Regions from separate parts of the Mixta hanseatica genome, predicted to be linked through region 2. Evidence: predicted binding sites of a transcription regulator. Region 2 holds the regulator's gene; each other region holds the start of a gene.
The links. The regulator CRP, encoded in region 2, controls carbon source genes, mostly activating them, when cyclic AMP is high. The targets are predictions, from matches to a motif close to ATGTGANNNNNNTCACAT.
Positions count from the first base shown of each region.

Region 1 (4,785 bases), 780 kb from region 2:
TAATACTGCTCAGCAGCGGCCTGATTATCTTTTTCCGCCGTCGTGCGCAGGCGTGGCGTTATGTCTGGCCCGGTCTGGCAGGCATGGTGCTGTTTGTTCTGTTTCCGCTGGCCTGTACCATTGCTATCGCTTTTACCAACTACAGCAGTACCAACCAGCTCTCTTTTGAGCGGGCGCGCCAGGTGCTAATGGATCGCCAGTTTCAGGCGGGCGACAGCTACGCTTTTTCCCTCTGGTCAACCGCGGATAAACAGTGGCGCCTGCTGCTGAAAAGCCCGGGAGATAAACAGTTTATTACCCCGCCCTTTGCGCTCGTCGGAAAAGGTGAGCAAACGCTTACTCTTACAGAAACTCAGCAAGAGCCTGCAGGCGAACGCGCCATGCTGCGTGACATCACCAAAAATCGTCAGGCGCTTGCACAGCTTACGGCACGCTTGCCGGACGGTACCCAACTGCGCATGAGTTCGCTGCGCCAGTTCTCCGGCACCCAACCGCTCTATCGTCTCGGTGAGGATAATTCATTAACCGACAAACAGACCGGTAAAGTCTGGTATGCCAATGACGATACCGGTTTCTGGCAAACCAAAGATGCCAACCAGCAATGGACCAGTGAAAAGCTCAGCCCCGGCTATACGGTGGCCGTCGGCTGGGATAACTTCCTGCGCGTATTAACCGATAAGGGCATTCAGCAGCCTTTTATCGCCATTTTTATCTGGACGGTAATTTTCGCCGCGCTCACGGTATTGCTGACCGTGGCGGTAGGTATGGTGCTGGCCTGTCTGATGCAGTGGGAAGCGTTAAAAGGGCGCGCGGTCTATCGCCTGCTGCTGATTCTGCCCTATGCGGTTCCGGCCTTTATTTCCATCCTGATTTTCAAAGGGCTGTTTAACCAGAGCTTTGGCGAGATCAATATGATGCTTGATGGCCTGTTCGGCATCAAACCCGCCTGGTTCAGCGATCCAGCGATGGCGCGCACCATGCTGGTTATCGTAAATACCTGGCTTGGCTATCCCTACATGATGATTCTCTGCATGGGCCTGCTGAAAGCGATTCCCGACGACCTGTATGAAGCCTCGGCGCTGGACGGCGCGACGCCGCTGCAAAACTTCTTCCGCATTACGCTGCCGCTGCTGATTAAGCCGTTAACGCCGCTGATGATCGCCAGCTTTGCCTTTAACTTTAATAACTTTGTACTGATCTTGCTGCTTACCGATGGCGGCCCGGACCGGCTGGGCACCACCACGCCGGCAGGCTATACCGACCTGCTGGTGAGTTACACCTGGCGCATCGCCTTCGAGGGCGGCGGCGGCCAGAACTTTGGCCTGGCGGCGGCCATCGCCACGCTGATTTTCCTGCTGGTCGGCGCGCTGGCGCTGTTTAACCTGCGATTCACGCGCATTAAAACGGATTAAGGAGCGAAACATGGCGATGGTTCAACCCAAATCACAGAAGCTGCGGCTGGCGCTGACGCACTTGCTGCTGCTCGGCTTTATTGTGCTGATTATGTATCCGTTGCTGATGGTACTGGCGATTTCGCTACGCCCCGGCAACTATGCCATTGGCAACCTACTGCCAGAGCATATTTCCTGGGATCACTGGAAGCTGGCGCTGGGATTCACGGTAACCCACGAAAACGGCAGCGTTACGCCGCCGCCGTTTCCGGTGCTGCTTTGGCTGTGGAACTCGGTAAAAGTCGCCGCCATCACTGCCGTTGGGATTGTTGCGCTTTCCACAACCTGTGCCTATGCTTTTGCTCGTATGCGATTTCGCGGCAAGGCGACATTGCTGAAAGGAATGCTTATATTTCAGATGTTTCCCGCTGTACTTTCGCTGGTAGCGCTTTATGCTCTGTTCGACCGTTTAGGGCAGTACATTCCCTTTATCGGCCTGAATACTCATGCCGGGCTGATCTTTGCCTACCTCGGCGGTATCGCATTACACGTCTGGACGATTAAAGGCTATTTTGAAACCATTGACGGTTCACTGGAAGAAGCAGCGGCGCTGGACGGCGCGACGCCATGGCAGGCTTTCCGCTTGATTTTACTGCCGCTTTCCGTGCCCATTCTCGCCGTGGTTTTTATTCTGTCTTTTATCGCTGCCGTGACGGAAGTGCCCGTCGCCTCGCTGCTGTTGCGTGACGTGAACAGCTATACGCTGGCGGTGGGAATGCAGCAGTACCTGAATCCGCAGAACTATCTGTGGGGAGATTTCGCCGCGGCTGCGGTGCTCTCTGCGCTGCCGATTACGCTGGTGTTCCTGCTGGCGCAGCGCTGGCTGGTTAGCGGCCTGACCGCTGGCGGCGTGAAGGGTTAAGGTTTTTTATTGCCGTTGTTGCCTTTGTTGTTATTGCCACTGCTAAGTTGTGTCCTGTGTATATTCAGGCGGCCGATTGGCCGCCTTTTTTTATTCGCGCTTTAGGCGGTTGCTGTTGGCCAGCCACAGCGTAATGACCAGGATCAAAATAGCGGCGGAATAACAGAGCGTGTCGAACGGATTTTTATGGTCGACCACAATCAGCCGGATAATGGCCGTAATGCCGATATAGATAAAATAGCGCAGCGGGAAGTGGTAGCCCGACTGGAAATATTTCACGATTAGGGCAATAAACTCGAAATAGAGAAACCAGATGACAATGCCTTCCACCAGCAAATAAGCCGAGGCGGCTTCGCCGGTATTCAGTAATACATTGGCGAGGTGGATAGTCTCTTTGCCCAAAAAGACGATCAAAATTATGCCTAAAAACAGCAGGCCCACGTTTAATATCCATTGCAGGATAGTGGCTATCATTTTCTCACTACTCATTGTTTGTCCTTGTTGCGTGCGAGGTAACCGGCATCTGCCGAACTGACATCATGACAGAATGTGACAAACATCACATTATAGCGCGCATAAAAAAACGCCCTGACCAGAGCCGGGGCGTTTTTGCGCAAGCGGAACCGCTGAGCCAATTAGCGGAAGTGAATATCCCGGTCGCTGGTCATGTCATACAGCTGATATTTACGGCCAAGCATCTGCCCGCCATCACGCGTCAGCGGCGTCCAGTTAACCTGAGCGCGGCCGCGGTTATGGGTAACGGTAAACAGATCCATCGGCACGGAGATATAGAATCCTTTAGTGAAGTCGCCCTCGCCATATTCATCGCCGGAGACATTGGTTAAGGTGGCGTATGCGCCCACTGTCACGCCGCTGTCGAAGCGTTTTGAGACGTCAATCGTGCCGCCTTTATCCTTCGCCAGGTATTCGCCCACGCTCATTTTCACCAGCACATTATTCATAAACCACGGCTGCCAGTAGGCGGTCAGATGACCGGTCGGCGCTTTGTAGTTGGTGAATTTCATCATGTTGTCCCAGTCGCGCTGTTTAACATAGTTCGCGTCTACGCCAACGGCCCAGCTGGAATCCAGCGGACGATAAAGCACCTCGGCGCCGACGCCGCCATACATGGTTTCCAGATAGCCGCCGTACATCTGGCCATAAAAACCGTTGCCCAGATAATGGAACCAGTTCGCCTGCAGGTTATTAACGTAAACGTTATTTTCTACATAGTCGCGAATATGGGTACGCACACGCGGCAGCGAGGAATCGATCGGCCGTCCATCATAGTTGAATTTGTCGTAGTTATTGGCCAGGTTGGCAAAGACGCCGCCGCCCACCAGCAGATGCTGAGTCAGCCAGTAATCGGCGTTGGCGTTGATGCCCGCCTGGTACATATAAAAGCTTTCCGGTCCGCCAACCGACTGATTCAGTACCGGCGAGATGCCGTAACTAAAGCGCCCTTTCTCAATATAGTACCCCTGCTCGGTTTTACCCGGATCGACAGGATTTATGCGGCGCTGCGCCAGCGGCTGCTCATGCCCGAGCGGATAACCTTCCAGCTGCTGACGCAGGCTGCTGACTTTGGTTTCAGTGGTCACCTGCGGCAGGTTATAACGCGTTTGCGTCACACGCAGCGTATCGATATTTTCCGGCAGGTCATTCATCAGAATAACGTTGGCGCGATCGACGCCTTCCTGCGTATCGCGATATTTCACCTGCTCGCCCGTCACATAGAGAGTACGCCCTTTCACCTGCAGATTCGGCGCATCCAGCCCGGCGTTATATTTCAGCTGCGTTAGCTGATTGGCTACCGCCGTATGCTGCAACGTTTCCGGCTGCGGCTGCGGGTGATAGCCCGGCCTGCTGCTGTCGAGATGATGCGTGCTTAACGCGTTGAAGTTGCTGCGCAGGGTAAAGCCGAAGGTAAAGGTGTTGCCACGCTCGTAGCTGGCGTTAATATCGGCCCAGTCGGTCAGACGATAGATGGCGCCGACGTTGACCTTGCTGCGCTGCTCCAGCTTACCGGCGTAATCGCCCTGATAGTCATTGCCCTCATACTCCAGCTTCAGGCGCAGCGGCTGCCACGGCGTCTGATATTCAATACCGCCGAAGATCGAGGCCGGTCCTTTAAACAGCTCGTCGCCGTTTACCGATCCGGCTGAGCCAAAGCCGCTACGACGGTGACAGAATTTATCGTCATAGCTGCAGAAAGGGTTGTTGATGTTGCCGCTGTTGCCGAGATAGCCCCAGCCGATGCCCAGCGTAAAGTCGAGCGGTCCCCAGGCCTTGGTCGCTACCAGATATTCACTGTCAAATAGCCCGGTGCCACCCAAATCGCGCGTGCCCACCGCTACTTCCGGCAGCCAGTAGCCTTCCTGCCATAGCCGCAGTTTAAGATCGAAAGCTTTATCTTTATAACTCTGGTCGCCGCTAAAGCCCTCTACCCGACTGTAAAGCCGCGTACGAACA
Region 1 is NZ_CP082904.1:3,924,982-3,929,766, forward strand. Features, by position in the region: gene malF (maltose ABC transporter permease MalF) at 1-1,412, shown strand, start outside; gene malG (maltose ABC transporter permease MalG) at 1,423-2,313, shown strand; gene psiE (phosphate-starvation-inducible protein PsiE) at 2,404-2,802, opposite strand; gene K6958_RS18640 (YjbH domain-containing protein) at 2,949-4,785, opposite strand, start outside.
Region 1: a site for CRP is predicted at 2,861-2,878, ahead of psiE (phosphate-starvation-inducible protein PsiE). Genes of this name have one in related genera too.

Region 2 (4,785 bases):
AATTGAAAGTTTTCCATGCGCGGCGGCTACGCAGCAGACGGCCAATCAGGGTGCCGAAGCCCAGCCAGAGCACGCCGGCGACCAGGTTAACCAGCGCCATGCCAATGCTGATCGCCACGATTGAACCGCGATAGGCTTCGCCCGCCAGACTGAAGCTGGCTACGGCGCCCAGCGCCATTAGCCAGGCTTTAGGATTCACCAGCTGTAACAGCCCGCCCTGCCATAAGGGCATCGGCCGGAGAGGCGTATCGCCCATCTCGATCTTTTCATAGGCCGCCGTGGCGATCTTCCATGCCAGCCACAGCAGATAGAGGCTGCCGACAATTTTCAAAAAAAGGTGCAGAGAGGGATAAACCAGAATCAGACCGCCCACGCCAAACGCCACCAGCGCCAGCATCAGCTGCATGCCCAACATGATCCCCAGCATCAAGGGAAGCGACCGCAGAAAACCAAAATTAGCGCCGGCCGTGGTCAGTAGCGTATTATTTGGACCAGGCGTAATCGCCGCTACCCAAAGAAAACCAAGCATTGATAAAAACAGACTGAGTTCCATAAAAAGGGTGCTCCCCACCCGATAAAATGTTAATCCCTGTAAACTAACAGTGCGCCTGAATGCGTACAAGCGTGAAACGATGAGCTTTTTTCACAGTCAGGAATCCTTTATTCCCCTGAAAGGACTGCATAATCCGCATCTGCAAACGGTGCTGCCGCGCCTGTTTCGCCGTCGGGTCTATTTGCGTCCTCACTGGCAGCGCCTTGAACTGCCCGACGGGGATTTTATCGATCTGGCCTGGAGCGAAGATCCGATGCAGGCGCGCCACAAGCCGCGCGCGGTGTTGTTTCATGGGCTGGAGGGAAGCTTCCATAGCCCCTATGCGCACGGTCTGCTGCAGGCCTGGCAACGCCGCGGCTGGCTGGGGGTGGTGATGCACTTTCGCGGCTGTAGCGGCGTCCCCAACCGCATGGGCCGCATCTATCATTCAGGAGAAACCGAAGATGCCAGCTATTTTTTACGCTGGCTGCAAACCACGCTGGGCCATGCGCCGACGGCCGCGGTCGGCGTCTCGCTGGGCGGCAATATGCTGGCCTGCTTGCTGGGTCAGCAGGGCGATGACTGTCCGCTGGATGCCGCCGTTGCCGTCTCTGCGCCGCTGATGCTGGAACCCTGTAGCGCTAAGCTTGAACAGGGATTCTCCCGCGTCTATCAGCGCTATTTGTTAGGCCAGCTCAAGCTTAATGCCCGGCGCAAGCTACAGGCCTGGCCCGGCACGCTGCCGATTGACCTGCCGCAGCTGGAGGCGCTAAAGCGCCTGCGTGATTTCGATGATGCGATCACCGCGCGCGCTCACGGTTTCGCCGATGCCGGTGATTATTATCGGCGCGCCAGCGCCATGCCGCTGCTGCCCGACGTACGTAAACCGCTGTTAATTATTCACGCTAAGGACGATCCATTTATGACCGATGAGGTGATTCCCGATCTAACGCGGTTACCTGCTAACATTGAATATCAACTGACGGAATATGGCGGCCATGTCGGTTTTGTCGGCGGGACGTTGCGCCGTCCGCAAATGTGGCTGGAGCAGCGTATTCCGCAATGGCTATCACCTTATCTGGATAACTAAGCTGTGATTATTCCCTGGCAAGATCTCTCTCCGGAAACCCTGGATAACCTGATTGAAGCTTTCGTGCTGCGCGAGGGCACCGACTATGGCGAGCAGGAACGTTCGCTGGCGGAAAAGGTGGAAGATGTCCGTCGCCAGCTGAAAAGCGGCGAAGCCGTGCTGGTCTGGTCGGAGCTGCATGAAACGGTAAACATTATGCCGCGCGGGCAGTTTCGCGGCGAATAGCGCTGCGGCTCGCTCTGTGCGGCCTGTCACATTAACAGGTGGTGACGGGCGCGCACGGTAATGACACTGCAGGCCGAAACGTGTTAACAATGCTCATCGCCCGATTTTACCCAGAGAGTATTTATGTCAGCCAGACATCCGATTATCGCGGTGACCGGCTCCAGCGGAGCGGGAACCACCACCACCAGTCTTGCCTTTCGTAAAATTTTTCAGCAGCTTAACCTGCACGCTGCCGAGCTGGAAGGTGACAGTTTCCATCGCTATACGCGCCCGGAAATGGATATGGCGATCCGCAAGGCGCGCGATCTGGGCCGGCACATCAGCTACTTCGGACCGGAGGCCAACGACTTCGGCCTGCTGGAACAGACCTTTGTTGAATATGGCGAAAGCGGCCGCGGCCAGTCGCGTAAATATCTGCATACCTATGACGAAGCGGTGCCGTGGAATCAGGTGCCCGGCACCTTTACGCCGTGGCAGCCGCTGCCGGAACCCACGGATATCCTGTTTTATGAAGGGTTGCACGGCGGCGTCGTCACGCCACAGCATAACGTGGCGGAAAAGGTGGATTTGCTGGTTGGCGTGGTGCCTATCGTCAATCTGGAGTGGATTCAAAAACTGGTACGCGATACCAGCGAACGCGGCCACTCACGCGAAGCGGTAATGGATTCGGTGGTGCGCTCAATGGAAGATTATATTAACTACATCACGCCGCAATTTTCCCGCACCCATCTCAACTTTCAGCGCGTGCCCACCGTGGACACGTCGAATCCCTTTGCCGCGCGCGCGATCCCCTCGCTGGATGAAAGCTTTGTAGTAATCCATTTCCGCGGCCTGGAAGATATTGATTTCCCCTATCTTCTGGCGATGCTGCAGGGTTCGTTTATTTCACATATCAATACGTTGGTGGTGCCCGGCGGGAAAATGGGGCTGGCAATGGAATTGATTATGCTGCCGTTAGTGAAACGCCTGATTGAAGGCAAAAAAATCGAATAATCTGCCTATTCTCTGTCTTCAGATAAGTAAGCGAATTGCCTGCCTGGGCTTTCAACAGCTAAACGGCAATTGTCCGATTCAGCACAAGCTGAAGCGAGACAACAGGAGACAGTAAGATAAAGCTGTGCTACAAACAAAGCTGTAATATTTTCGTTCGATGAAACGAGAACGGGACGACTGCACGCCCTTAAGCCTCGCAGTTGCCTGCATAATTTCCAGCAGGAAACGCTTGAAGATTTCAACGCCTGACAGGGAAAACTGCCCCCTGTATTTAGGGCACGATTACAACAGAGGATAATAGCGAATGGTTCTCGGCAAACCGCAAACAGACCCTACACTCGAATGGTTCCTGTCACATTGCCATATTCACAAATATCCATCAAAAAGCACGTTGATTCATCAGGGTGAAAAGGCCGAGACGCTCTATTACATCGTAAAAGGTGCGGTTGCGGTACTGATCAAGGATGAAGAAGGCAAAGAGATGATCCTTTCCTATCTTAACCAGGGTGATTTCATTGGCGAGCTTGGCCTGTTTGAAGAAGGCCAGGAACGTAGTGCATGGGTACGAGCGAAAACCGCCTGTGAAGTAGCCGAAATTTCGTACAAAAAATTCCGTCAGCTGATTCAGGTGAATCCTGACATTTTGATGCGTCTCTCTTCACAGATGGCGCGTCGCCTACAGGTAACTTCAGAGAAAGTAGGCAATTTAGCTTTCCTTGACGTTACCGGCCGCATTGCCCAAACGCTGCTTAACCTTGCCAAACAGCCGGATGCGATGACGCACCCGGACGGGATGCAAATCAAGATTACCCGTCAGGAGATCGGCCAGATCGTTGGCTGCTCACGCGAGACGGTAGGTCGTATTCTGAAAATGCTGGAAGATCAAAATCTGATCTCCGCGCACGGTAAAACGATTGTCGTTTACGGCACCCGTTAAGCTACGCTGAAGACACGGCGTGATGCCTGGCATCACGCCGTGTCTATTTTGGTGATGTAGTATGTGGCGGAGAATTATTTACCATCCCGAAGTGAACTACGCGCTGCGTCAAACGCTGGTGCTCTGTTTACCGGTAGCCTTTGGCTGGTTGCTGGGCGATTTACAAAAAGGGCTACTCTTCTCGCTGGTTCCCGCCTGCTGCAATATTGCCGGTCTGGATACGCCGCATCGGCGTTTCTTTAAGCGCCTTATCGTTGGCGGTGCGCTGTTTGCTTTTAGCAGTTTCCTGCTTCAATGGCTATCGTTACAGCAGGTGCCGCTACCCGTTACGCTGTTCGCCATGGCGTTAGTACTGGGCGTGACCGGGGAAATCGGTCCGCTTCATGCCCGCCTGCTGCCCGCTTCATTGATTGCCGCCATTTTTACCCTCGGTCTGGTGGGCAATATGCCCATCTGGGGACCGCCGCTGCTCTATATCGGCGGCACCTTCTGGTATGGGCTGTTTAACTGGTTCTGGTTCCGGCTGTGGAAAGAGCAGCCTATGCGCGAAACGCTCAGCCTGCTGTACCACGAACTGGCGGATTACTGCGAAGCGAAATATACCCTGCTAACGCAGCTTACCGATCCGGAAAAAGCGCTGCCGCCGCTGCTGGCGCGTCAGCAAAAAGCCGTCGATCTGATTAATACCTGTTATCAGCAAATGCATATGCTGGCCGCCAACCGCGATCACAGCCATCGCCATCTGATGCGTGCGTTTCAGGTCGCGCTCGATCTGCAGGAGCATATCGCTGTCAGCCTGCATCAGCCGCAGGAAGTACAAAAGCTGGTAGAGCAAAGCCATGCGGAAGCGGTGATCCGCTGGAATGCACAAACTATTGCCGCACGGCTGCGCGAACTGGCGGACGACCTGCTTTATCATCGGCTGCCGTCACGTTTCACAATGGAAAAGCCGCTGCTGGGTCTGGAAAAAATTGCGCGTCAGCATCCGGAAAATCCGGTCGGCCACTT
Region 2 is NZ_CP082904.1:406,797-411,581, reverse strand. Features, by position in the region: gene K6958_RS01840 (LysE family translocator) at 1-553, opposite strand, end outside; gene K6958_RS01835 (hydrolase) at 633-1,622, shown strand; gene K6958_RS01830 (YheU family protein) at 1,626-1,847, shown strand; gene K6958_RS01825 (phosphoribulokinase) at 1,971-2,840, shown strand; gene crp (cAMP-activated global transcriptional regulator CRP) at 3,145-3,777, shown strand; gene K6958_RS01815 (YccS/YhfK family putative transporter) at 3,839-4,785, shown strand, end outside.

Region 3 (4,785 bases), 2.0 Mb from region 2:
TCGATAAAGGATGAGCCGAGACCGCTGACCTCCACATCCTGGATATCCGCTACGTTAAAATAGCTGTGCAGGGCGCAAGTCGCCTGATATTCCCCGTGCGCTTCCAGTTCAATTTCGCAATGTTCGCCCAGGCGGAAGCGCGCAATCAGCGTGAAATCATGCGGCCACAGCGCTTTGATCTGCTCATTGCTTTCCAATACCAACGTCAGCATAACATTGTCGTTGTTTTCATCGTGCGCAGAGAGCGTCCAGGGCTGGTTACGTGCAAAACCGTGTGCCGGTTGACCCGCTGGGCCAAACCAGGGCCAGCAGATCGGTACGCCGCCGCGAATGGCTTTACCCGGCGTAAACGCGGTTTTCTCACTTAGCCAGATAACCGGTTTTTCACCGTTTGGCTGCCAGGCGATCAGCTGCGCGCCCTGTAGAGTAAGAGCTGCGCGTACTTTAGGATGATTAACGACAATAACCGGCAGGTCGCCAATTTGTCGCTGGCTCAGATAAGGAGAGATCTGGTTTACCACGGGAAGCGAAAAAATTTTTTCGGTCATGATGTTACCTTGCTGGAATTCAGACGATAAAAAAGGGCGACCGTAGTCGCCCTCTAAGCTTAGTCTGTCACCGTTGCTTATTTAGAAGCAACCAGCGCGATCAGATCCAGAACTTTGTGAGAGTAGCCAGTTTCGTTGTCGTACCAGGAAACCAGTTTCACGAAGTTGTCGTTCAGTGCGATACCGGCAGCGGCATCGAACACGGAAGTCAGCGTTTCGCCGTTGAAATCGGTAGAAACCACTGCATCTTCGGTGTAACCCAGAACGCCTTTCATATCGCCTTCAGAGGCGGCTTTGATCGCTTCACAAATTTCTTTGTAAGAAGCCGGTTTAGACAGACGCACGGTCAGGTCAACCACGGATACGTTCGGAGTCGGAACGCGGAACGCCATACCGGTCAGTTTACCGTTCAGTTCCGGCAGTACTTTACCTACTGCTTTAGCTGCACCGGTAGAAGAAGGAATGATGTTCTGCGCCGCGCCGCGGCCGCCGCGCCAGTCTTTATGAGACGGGCCATCAACGGTTTTCTGCGTTGCGGTGGTAGCGTGAACGGTGGTCATCAGGCCTTCAACGATACCGAATTTGTCGTTGATAACTTTAGCCAGCGGTGCCAGGCAGTTAGTGGTGCAGGATGCGTTGGAAACGATATCCTGGCCAGCATATTTGTCAAAGTTGGCGCCGCGAACAAACATCGGGGTGTCATCTTTAGACGGACCGGTCATAACCACTTTTTTCGCGCCAGCAGCGATATGTTTACGCGCAGTTTCGTCGGTCAGGAAGATACCGGTTGCTTCTGCTACTACGTCAACACCGACTTCGTCCCACTTCAGGTTAGCCGGGTCTTTTTCAGAGGTAACACGGATTTTTTTGCCGTTTACGATCAGCGCGCCGTCTTGTACTTCAACGGTGCCTTCGAAGCGGCCGTGCGTTGAGTCATATTTCAGCATGTACGCCATGTATTCCGCGTCCAGCAGATCGTTGATTGCAACGATTTCAACGTCAGAACGTTGCTGCGCAGCACGGAAAACGATGCGACCGATACGACCAAAACCGTTAATACCTACTTTGATAGTCATATATTCCACCAGCTATTTGTTAGTGAATAAAAGGTTGCCTGTAAAATTACAAAATCCTTACCAGGCGTCAAGCGGAATCGTGTCAATTATTGCGACAAATCAAACCTGTCTTAGTGAATTTACCGGTAAAAATCTGCTTCCGCGACTATTCTCCAGGAACAGTTTTACGCCTCGATTACCGAATATAAAGGCCTGCCTCCATTGGAAAGTGATCTGCGTCACAATTTGGCACTCAGGCTGCTGCCAAAACTCGCCAGGCACAAAATATTAAGCTGTTCTTGTTAACTGTTTGTTAGAATACTAGCCGATTTTTCCAGAATGACACTGCCAGAGATGATGAAAATGGCTAAAGAATTGAACGATCGTACGCCTGATAACCAGCTTAGTGAAATGCAGCTTTATGTCACGCAGCAGCGCGGCACCGAGCCGCCGTTTAGCGGTGCGCTATTACACAATAAAGCAGAGGGCATTTATCACTGTCTGGTGTGCAATGCGCCATTGTTTTTATCAGAGACAAAATATGATTCCGGTTGCGGCTGGCCCAGCTTTTATCAGCCTTACAGCGAGGATGCGATTCACTATCTGGAAGATAACTCACATGGCATGCATCGGATTGAAATTCGCTGCGGCAGCTGTGATTCCCACCTTGGTCATGTCTTCCCCGATGGCCCTCAGCCGAGCGGCGAACGCTACTGTGTAAATTCAGCCTCGCTAAGCTTTAGCGATAACGATGGCAATCAGATTAAAGGTTGATGCAATGAAATCTGAACTCAATGCGATAGTCGAAGGCATGACGCCTGAAATATATCAGCGACTGGTCACAGCGGTAGAAATCGGAAAATGGCCAGACGGCGTCGCGCTAACGGAAGAGCAAAAAGAGCATTGCATGCAGCTGGTTATGCTGTGGCAGGCGCACCATAACCATCAGCCGCAGCATATGAGTATCGGCGCGGGCGGGGAACTGGTCACCCGCTCAAAGCGCGAGCTGAAGGAAGAGTTCGGTATCAGTGACAGCGTCACGCGGATTACCCTGCAATAACATTCCCGCCGGAACGGCGGGATAAAGGGCTTACTGGCGGATAAGCGCGCCGCTTGCTGCCATTTCCGCAAATGCCTGAGCGCTGTCCTGCGGCTGCAGGTTTACGCCGCGACAACCTTCGGCAACTACTTCAACTTCATATCCCAGATGCAGGGCGTCCAGCACGCTGAATTTCACACAGTAGTCGGTAGCTAATCCCATCATCACCAGACGGGTCACGCCCTGCTGACGTAGCCAGGCATCCAGCCCGGTTTGACGCCGGTGACCATTATCAAAAAAGGCGCTGTAGCTGTCGATATCTGGCTGCTCACCCTTATGAAACACCTTATCGATCAGCGAACGGTTAAGCGTCGGATGAAAATCAGCGCCCTGGCTGTGTTGAATAGCATGATCGGGCCACCAGATCTGCGGCAGGCCGCTAAGCTCGCCCAGAGTGTTTACCGCCTCCCCGGAAACCGAGGCAAAGCTACCATGATTCGCCGGATGCCAGTCCTGGGTCGCCACCACGAGTTCGCCACGCCGATGAAACGCCTCGGCCAGCCGATTGGCGACGGCGATAGTTGCATCGCCGTCGGCCACTGCCAGCGCGCCGCCCGGACAAAAATCATTCTGCAAATCGATAAGGATCAGAGCCTGGGTCATAATAGATTCCGCCATCAGTTATCAGAGGTCAGTTCGCCACGCAGATTTACCTGCATCAGCTGACGCACTTCATCGCAGCTTAACGGCTGACTGAGCAAATAGTGCAGCTTGGTCAGAGTGGCTTCAACGGTCATATCGAAGCCGCCAATCACGCCCGCATGCGCAAGGGCATTACCGGTCGCATAGCCGCCCATATTCACTTTGCCCGACATGCACTGAGTCAGGTTCACTATCACAATGCCGCGCTCGGAGGCCGCACGCAGCTCGGCGAGGAACTCTGCGTTTTGCGGCGCATTGCCCACGCCGTAAGAGCGTAAAATCAGTGCCTTGACCGGCTGGCGCAGGAAGTTTCGCACCACCTCCGCAGAGATCCCCGGATAGATGGTTACCACCCCGATAGGCTGAGGCGTAATCGGATGAACGATCAGTTCGCCTTCGCTCTGCGGCGCGGCGGGGGTATTCAGGCGACGAATATGAATGCCCGCTTCCAGCAGCGGCGGCAGGTTAGGCGAAGCAAAAGCGTTAAAGCCATCGGCATGGGCTTTGGTGGTACGGTTGCCGCGGTAAAGCGTATTGTTAAAGAATAAGGTGACTTCTTTAACCGGATAATTAGCCGCAACGAAGAGCGCATTCAGCAGATTTTGTTGACCGTCTGAACGCAGTTCCGCCAGCGGAATTTGTGACCCTGTCACAATCACCGGCTTCGCCAGGTTTTCCAGCATAAATGAGAGTGCCGAGGCGGTAAACGCCATGGTATCAGTGCCGTGCAGGATAACAAAGCCATCGTACAGCGCATAATTTTGACGAATATCGTCAGCAATAGCCTGCCAGTCCTGTGGCGTCATATCCGATGAGTCGATCAGCGGCTGATATTCGTGAATGGTAAAATTCGGCATTTCCGGACGATGGAACTCTGGCATCGCCGCTAACTGCTGTTGCAGGTGACCGGAAACTGGAATATAGCCTTGTTCTGAACGCTGCATACCGATCGTTCCGCCGGTATAGGCCACGTAAATGGATTTTTTTTGCATGAAAAGCGACTCAGCTTTGCGGTAAAACCGCAGTATACGGTAAAGGTTCGGGAAGAGCAGCCCGACCAGCAGCAATGCCGATCGGGCTGAAGGTTAGCGCACCTCGCCGCAGGTCAGGCAGAGAGCGTAACGGTTTTGCGGATCGTTCATTTTACCCAGCAGACCCGGTTGCTGCTTCATAGCGCTAACCACATCGACCATCGGCGCAGGGAGCCAGGCTTTTAGTGTCGCAGGCAGCATGGCCTGTACCGACGCATCCATCTGCCCCAGCACCATATCAATAAAGGCGGGCTCGTCGGCGAACCAGTTCAGCTGTACCTCTTTTACTTTCGCCAGCTCTGCGGCTTTGGTGATGGCATCGTCAAAATCACCCAAGGCATCGACCAGGCCATTGGCCTTCGCATCTTCGCCGGTCCAGACGTGACCCTGGGCGATCTGATCGATCTGCT
Region 3 is NZ_CP082904.1:2,374,578-2,379,362, reverse strand. Features, by position in the region: gene K6958_RS11460 (D-hexose-6-phosphate mutarotase) at 1-548, opposite strand, end outside; gene gapA (glyceraldehyde-3-phosphate dehydrogenase) at 626-1,624, opposite strand; gene msrB (peptide-methionine (R)-S-oxide reductase MsrB) at 1,967-2,377, shown strand; gene K6958_RS11445 (YeaC family protein) at 2,382-2,663, shown strand; gene pncA (bifunctional nicotinamidase/pyrazinamidase) at 2,694-3,305, opposite strand; gene ansA (asparaginase) at 3,320-4,336, opposite strand; gene sppA (signal peptide peptidase SppA) at 4,430-4,785, opposite strand, start outside.
Region 3: a site for CRP is predicted at 1,831-1,848, ahead of msrB (peptide-methionine (R)-S-oxide reductase MsrB). Genes of this name have one in related genera too.

Region 4 (4,785 bases), 1.2 Mb from region 2:
CGCCGGCGTAAATGACACCGTAGCGGCTGATATCCAGCGGACGGGAAAGAATAGTGGAAGAGAGGTCGGCCACGACAACCCTATCGCCAAAATCAGGCTGTTCATCAATGGCGAGGCCGTCGATAGTTTCATTCGGGCAAAAATGGACATAGGCGGCATCGTCGCTTAACGTCCATTCGCGCATCGGCAGCAAAGCGCGTTTGCCATTCACCTGGGTTTTGGCATCAATCACGTTCGGCGTACAGTATTTTTGCGCTTCCTGGATAGCGCTATGCGCCCAGTAGCCGCCGTCGATATAGTCGGCGGTTTTCGCCGCGCCCAACAGATTCATCGGCACCGCGGCAAACTGCGCGCGCGCGCCGCCCTGACAGAATAAAACTTTATAGTTCTCGGGGATTTTCAGCAGATCGCGTAAATCTTTTTCTGCTTCTTCCGCAACCTGAATAAACTCTTTGCTGCGATGGCTGATTTCCATTACCGAGGTGCCCAGCCCATTCCAGTTGCAAAGCTCTTGTTCTGCACGACGAAGCACTTCTACCGGCAACATTGCTGGGCCGGAGCTAAAATTATAAATCTGCGTCATTTCCCGTCACCACTGTCAGATCTGTTGATTATGAATAGGCTATCGGTTTTATCACTGCCACCGGCATGCTGCAAACATTTATCCGGGCGCGATCCCATTTTCCCGCGCCCTGCCGCAACAGCTTGTATGGCGAAAGCAAAGCGGCACGATATTTTGTGAGGCTCCACGCTTAACGGAATGATAAAGCCAGAAAGAAAATAATAATTTTGCCATCCTGTCGGGAATGAAATCACCGTCCGCCAATAGCGTCAGCGCCAGAAAATACGTATCATTGCGCGCTTTACGCTCAACCAACATATAGTAGGCTACATGACTCAAACCTTTATCCCAGGCAAAGACGCCGCGCTGGAAGATTCCATTACTCGCTTCCAACAGAAGCTGCAGGACTTTGGCTTCAACATTGAAGAGGCCTCCTGGCTGAATCCCGTGCCTCACGTCTGGTCGGTGCATATTCGTGATCGCGATTGCCCGCTTTGCTTTACGAATGGTAAAGGCGCCAGTAAGAAAGCCGCGCTGGCCTCCGCGTTGGGTGAGTATTTCGAACGTCTGTCAACGAACTATTTTTTCGCTGACTTCTGGTTAGGCGAAACCATCGCTAACGGCGAATTTGTTCATTATCCTAATGAAAAATGGTTCCCGTTGCCCGAAGATGACAGCCTGCCAGCAGGCATTCTGGATCCGCGCCTGCGCCAGTTTTACGATCCGGAAAATGAGCTGAGCGCCAGCGATCTTATCGATCTGCAGTCAGGGAATGCCGAGCGCGGAATTTGCGCCCTGCCTTTCACCCGCCAATCTGACGAGCAGACGGTATATATCCCGATGAATATCATCGGCAACCTGTATGTTTCAAACGGCATGTCTGCCGGTAACACGCGTAATGAAGCGCGCGTACAGGGCCTGTCTGAAGTATTTGAACGCTATGTAAAAAACCGCATTATCGCCGAAGCGATCAGTCTGCCCGCTATCCCGCAGGCGGTACTGGATCGCTACCCGGGCGTGGTAGAAGCCATTAACAGCCTTGAAGCTGAAGGCTTCCCGATTTTTGCTTATGATGCCTCGTTAGGCGGCAAATATCCGGTAATCTGCGTGGTTTTATTTAACCCGACTAACGGTACCTGCTTTGCCTCTTTCGGCGCTCATCCCGATTTTGGCGTGGCGCTGGAGCGTACCGTAACGGAGCTGCTGCAGGGTCGCAGCCTGAAAGATCTGGATGTCTTTACGCCGCCAACCTTTGATGATGAAGAAGTCGCGGAACATGCCAACCTGGAAACACATTTCATCGATTCCAGCGGCTCGATTTCATGGGACCTGTTTAAAGAAGAAGCCGATTATCCGTTTGTCGACTGGCGCTTTGACGGCACGACCGAAGAAGAATTCGCCACGCTGATGGCCATTTTCAAAGCGGAAGATAAAGACGTTTATATTGCAGATTATGAACATCTGGACGTTTACGCCTGCCGTATTATTGTTCCGGGCATGTCGGACATTTATCCGGCGGAAGATCTGCTGCTGGCGAATAATAATATGGGCGCAGGCCTGCGTGAAACCCTGCTGGCGCTGCCTGACAGCCAATGGGATAAAGCGGATTATCTGGCGCTAATCGAGCAGTTAGATGAAGAAGGCCACGATGATTTTACTCGCGTTCGCGAGCTGCTTGGCTTGGCGACAGGCAAAGATAACGGCTGGTACACCCTGCGTATCGGCGAGCTGAAAGCGATGCTGGCTCTGGCTGGCGGCGATCTCGATCAGGCTCTGATCTGGACCGAATGGACCATGGAGTTTAATGGTTCGGTATTTACGGCTGAACGCGCTAACTACTATCGCTGCCTGCAAACGCTGCTGCTGCTTTCGCAGGAAGAAGAACGCGATCCGACCCAGTATTATCACGCGTTTGTTCGTATGTATGGCGCAGAGGCCGTTGAGGCCGCCTCGTCCGCGATTAATGGCGAAGCGCCTTTTTATGGCCTACAGCCGGTTGATCTGGATCTCAAGGCGTTCCCTGCGCATCAGGCTCTGCTTGCTGCCTATGAGAAATTACAACAGGCCAAGCGGAATAACTGGAAATAAATAACGTTATCCCTGTAAATTCTGGCCAGCTGCTAAACCCAGCTGGCTTTTTTAGTTAATCCGATGTTAATATCGAGTTACTCTATATTCTCCAGCAATAACATTTAAGCCTAATTCTCTTATTTTGCAATAATAACCTTTTGTGCATTAAATGCCTTCTTCAATTTTAAATGTATAATTTAAAATAAATTTTATATATTAAAATCAAAAGGTTAAGCCTAATACCCCTCTATTAATTCCCGCTTCGTCTCTTCAGGCGCTAGGCAAATATGATCTATATCAATTTCCGCTAAATACTCCTTTGTTAGTATCTCTACGACGATTTTTTATGGGAGTACGTTAGTGTGAATGCTGACAACCCTTTCAATTTATTATTGCCACAGGCAATGGCGAAAGCCGCAGAAGAAGCTGGCGTTTATAAAGCAAATAAACATCCGTTAATAACCTTTTTTCTGGCCATTAACGCTGGCGTATTTATCTCTATTGCGTTCGTTTTTTATATTACCGCCACCACCGGAACGGCTGATATTCCTTATGGTTTGGCAAAACTGATCGGCGGTCTCTGCTTTTCCCTTGGCCTGATGCTGGTCGTGGTATGTGGCGCAGACCTGTTTACCTCAACCGTTTTAATTGTTGTGGCGAAAGCCAGCGGGCGTATTAGCTGGGGTCAGCTGGCGCGCAATTGGATCAACGTTTACATCGGCAACCTGTTTGGCGCGCTGTTTTTTGTCGCTCTTATTTGGCTTTCCGGCGAACATCAGGTGGCTAACGGCGCGTGGGGATTAAATGTTTTACAAACCGCCGATCATAAAATGCATCACACCTTTATTGAGGCTGTTTGCCTCGGCACGCTGGCGAATTTAATGGTTTGCCTGGCCATCTGGATGAGCTACTCAGGTCGCAGCCTGACCGACAAGATGCTGGCCATGGCCCTGCCGGTTGCGATGTTCGTTGCCTGCGGCTTTGAGCACAGCATCGCTAATATGTTCATGATTCCTATGGCTATCGTTATTCATGATTTCGCCTCACCGGAATTTTGGCAGGCGACAGGCGCAACCGCCGCTCAGTTTCCCAACCTGACGCTGAGCCATTTCATCATAGATAACCTGATTCCAGTCACTATTGGCAACATTATCGGTGGCGGGCTATTGGTAGGGTTGACCTACTGGTTTATTTATCTGCGCGGCAACACCGCACATTAGCAGCAACTGCACGACGAATTCGAGCCGACAGATATTTTCCTGTTGGCTCCAAAAAAGAACTTTTATCAGAAGGTAGGTATATTATGACCGAGCTCAATGAGAAACTGGCTGCCGCCTGGGAAGGTTTTACCGCCGGCGAATGGCAGAAATCAGTTAACGTTCGCGATTTCATTCAGAAAAACTATACGCCATATGAAGGAGACGAATCCTTCCTGGCCGGTGCGACTGATGCCACCATCCAGCTGTGGAATAAAGTGCTGGAAGGCATCAAAATTGAAAACCGCACCCATGCGCCGGTTGATTTCGATACCAGCGTTGCAGCAACCATTACTTCACATGGTGCAGGCTATATCGATCAAGGCCTGGAAAAAATTGTCGGTTTGCAAACTGACGCGCCGCTGAAACGCGCCATTATTCCCTTTGGCGGGATCAAAATGGTGGAAGGCTCCTGCAAAGCGTATAACCGCGAGCTGGACCCACAGCTGAAAAAAATCTTCACCGAATACCGTAAAACGCATAACCAGGGCGTATTCGATGTTTATACCCCTGAAATCTTGCGCTGCCGTAAATCAGGCGTGCTGACCGGGCTGCCGGATGCTTACGGTCGCGGCCGTATTATCGGCGACTACCGTCGCGTCGCACTGTACGGTATCGATTATCTGATGCAGGATAAATTTGCTCAGTTCACCTCACTGCAGGACGATCTGATCAATGGCGTTAACCTTGAAGCAACGATCCGCCTGCGTGAAGAGATTGCCGATCAGCATCGCGCGCTGGGTCAGCTGAAAGAGATGGCGGCATCTTATGGTTGCGATATCTCTCGTCCGGCGACCAATGCACGTGAAGCAGTACAGTGGACCTATTTCGGCTACCTGGCCGCAGTGAAATCACAAAACGGCGCAGCGATGTCCTTTGGCCGAGTTTCTACCTTCC
Region 4 is NZ_CP082904.1:1,609,861-1,614,645, reverse strand. Features, by position in the region: gene serC (3-phosphoserine/phosphohydroxythreonine transaminase) at 1-583, opposite strand, end outside; gene K6958_RS07785 (hypothetical protein) at 662-880, opposite strand; gene ycaO (30S ribosomal protein S12 methylthiotransferase accessory factor YcaO) at 893-2,650, shown strand; gene focA (formate transporter FocA) at 2,995-3,852, shown strand; gene pflB (formate C-acetyltransferase) at 3,936-4,785, shown strand, end outside.
Region 4: a site for CRP is predicted at 2,918-2,935, ahead of focA (formate transporter FocA). Genes of this name have one in related genera too.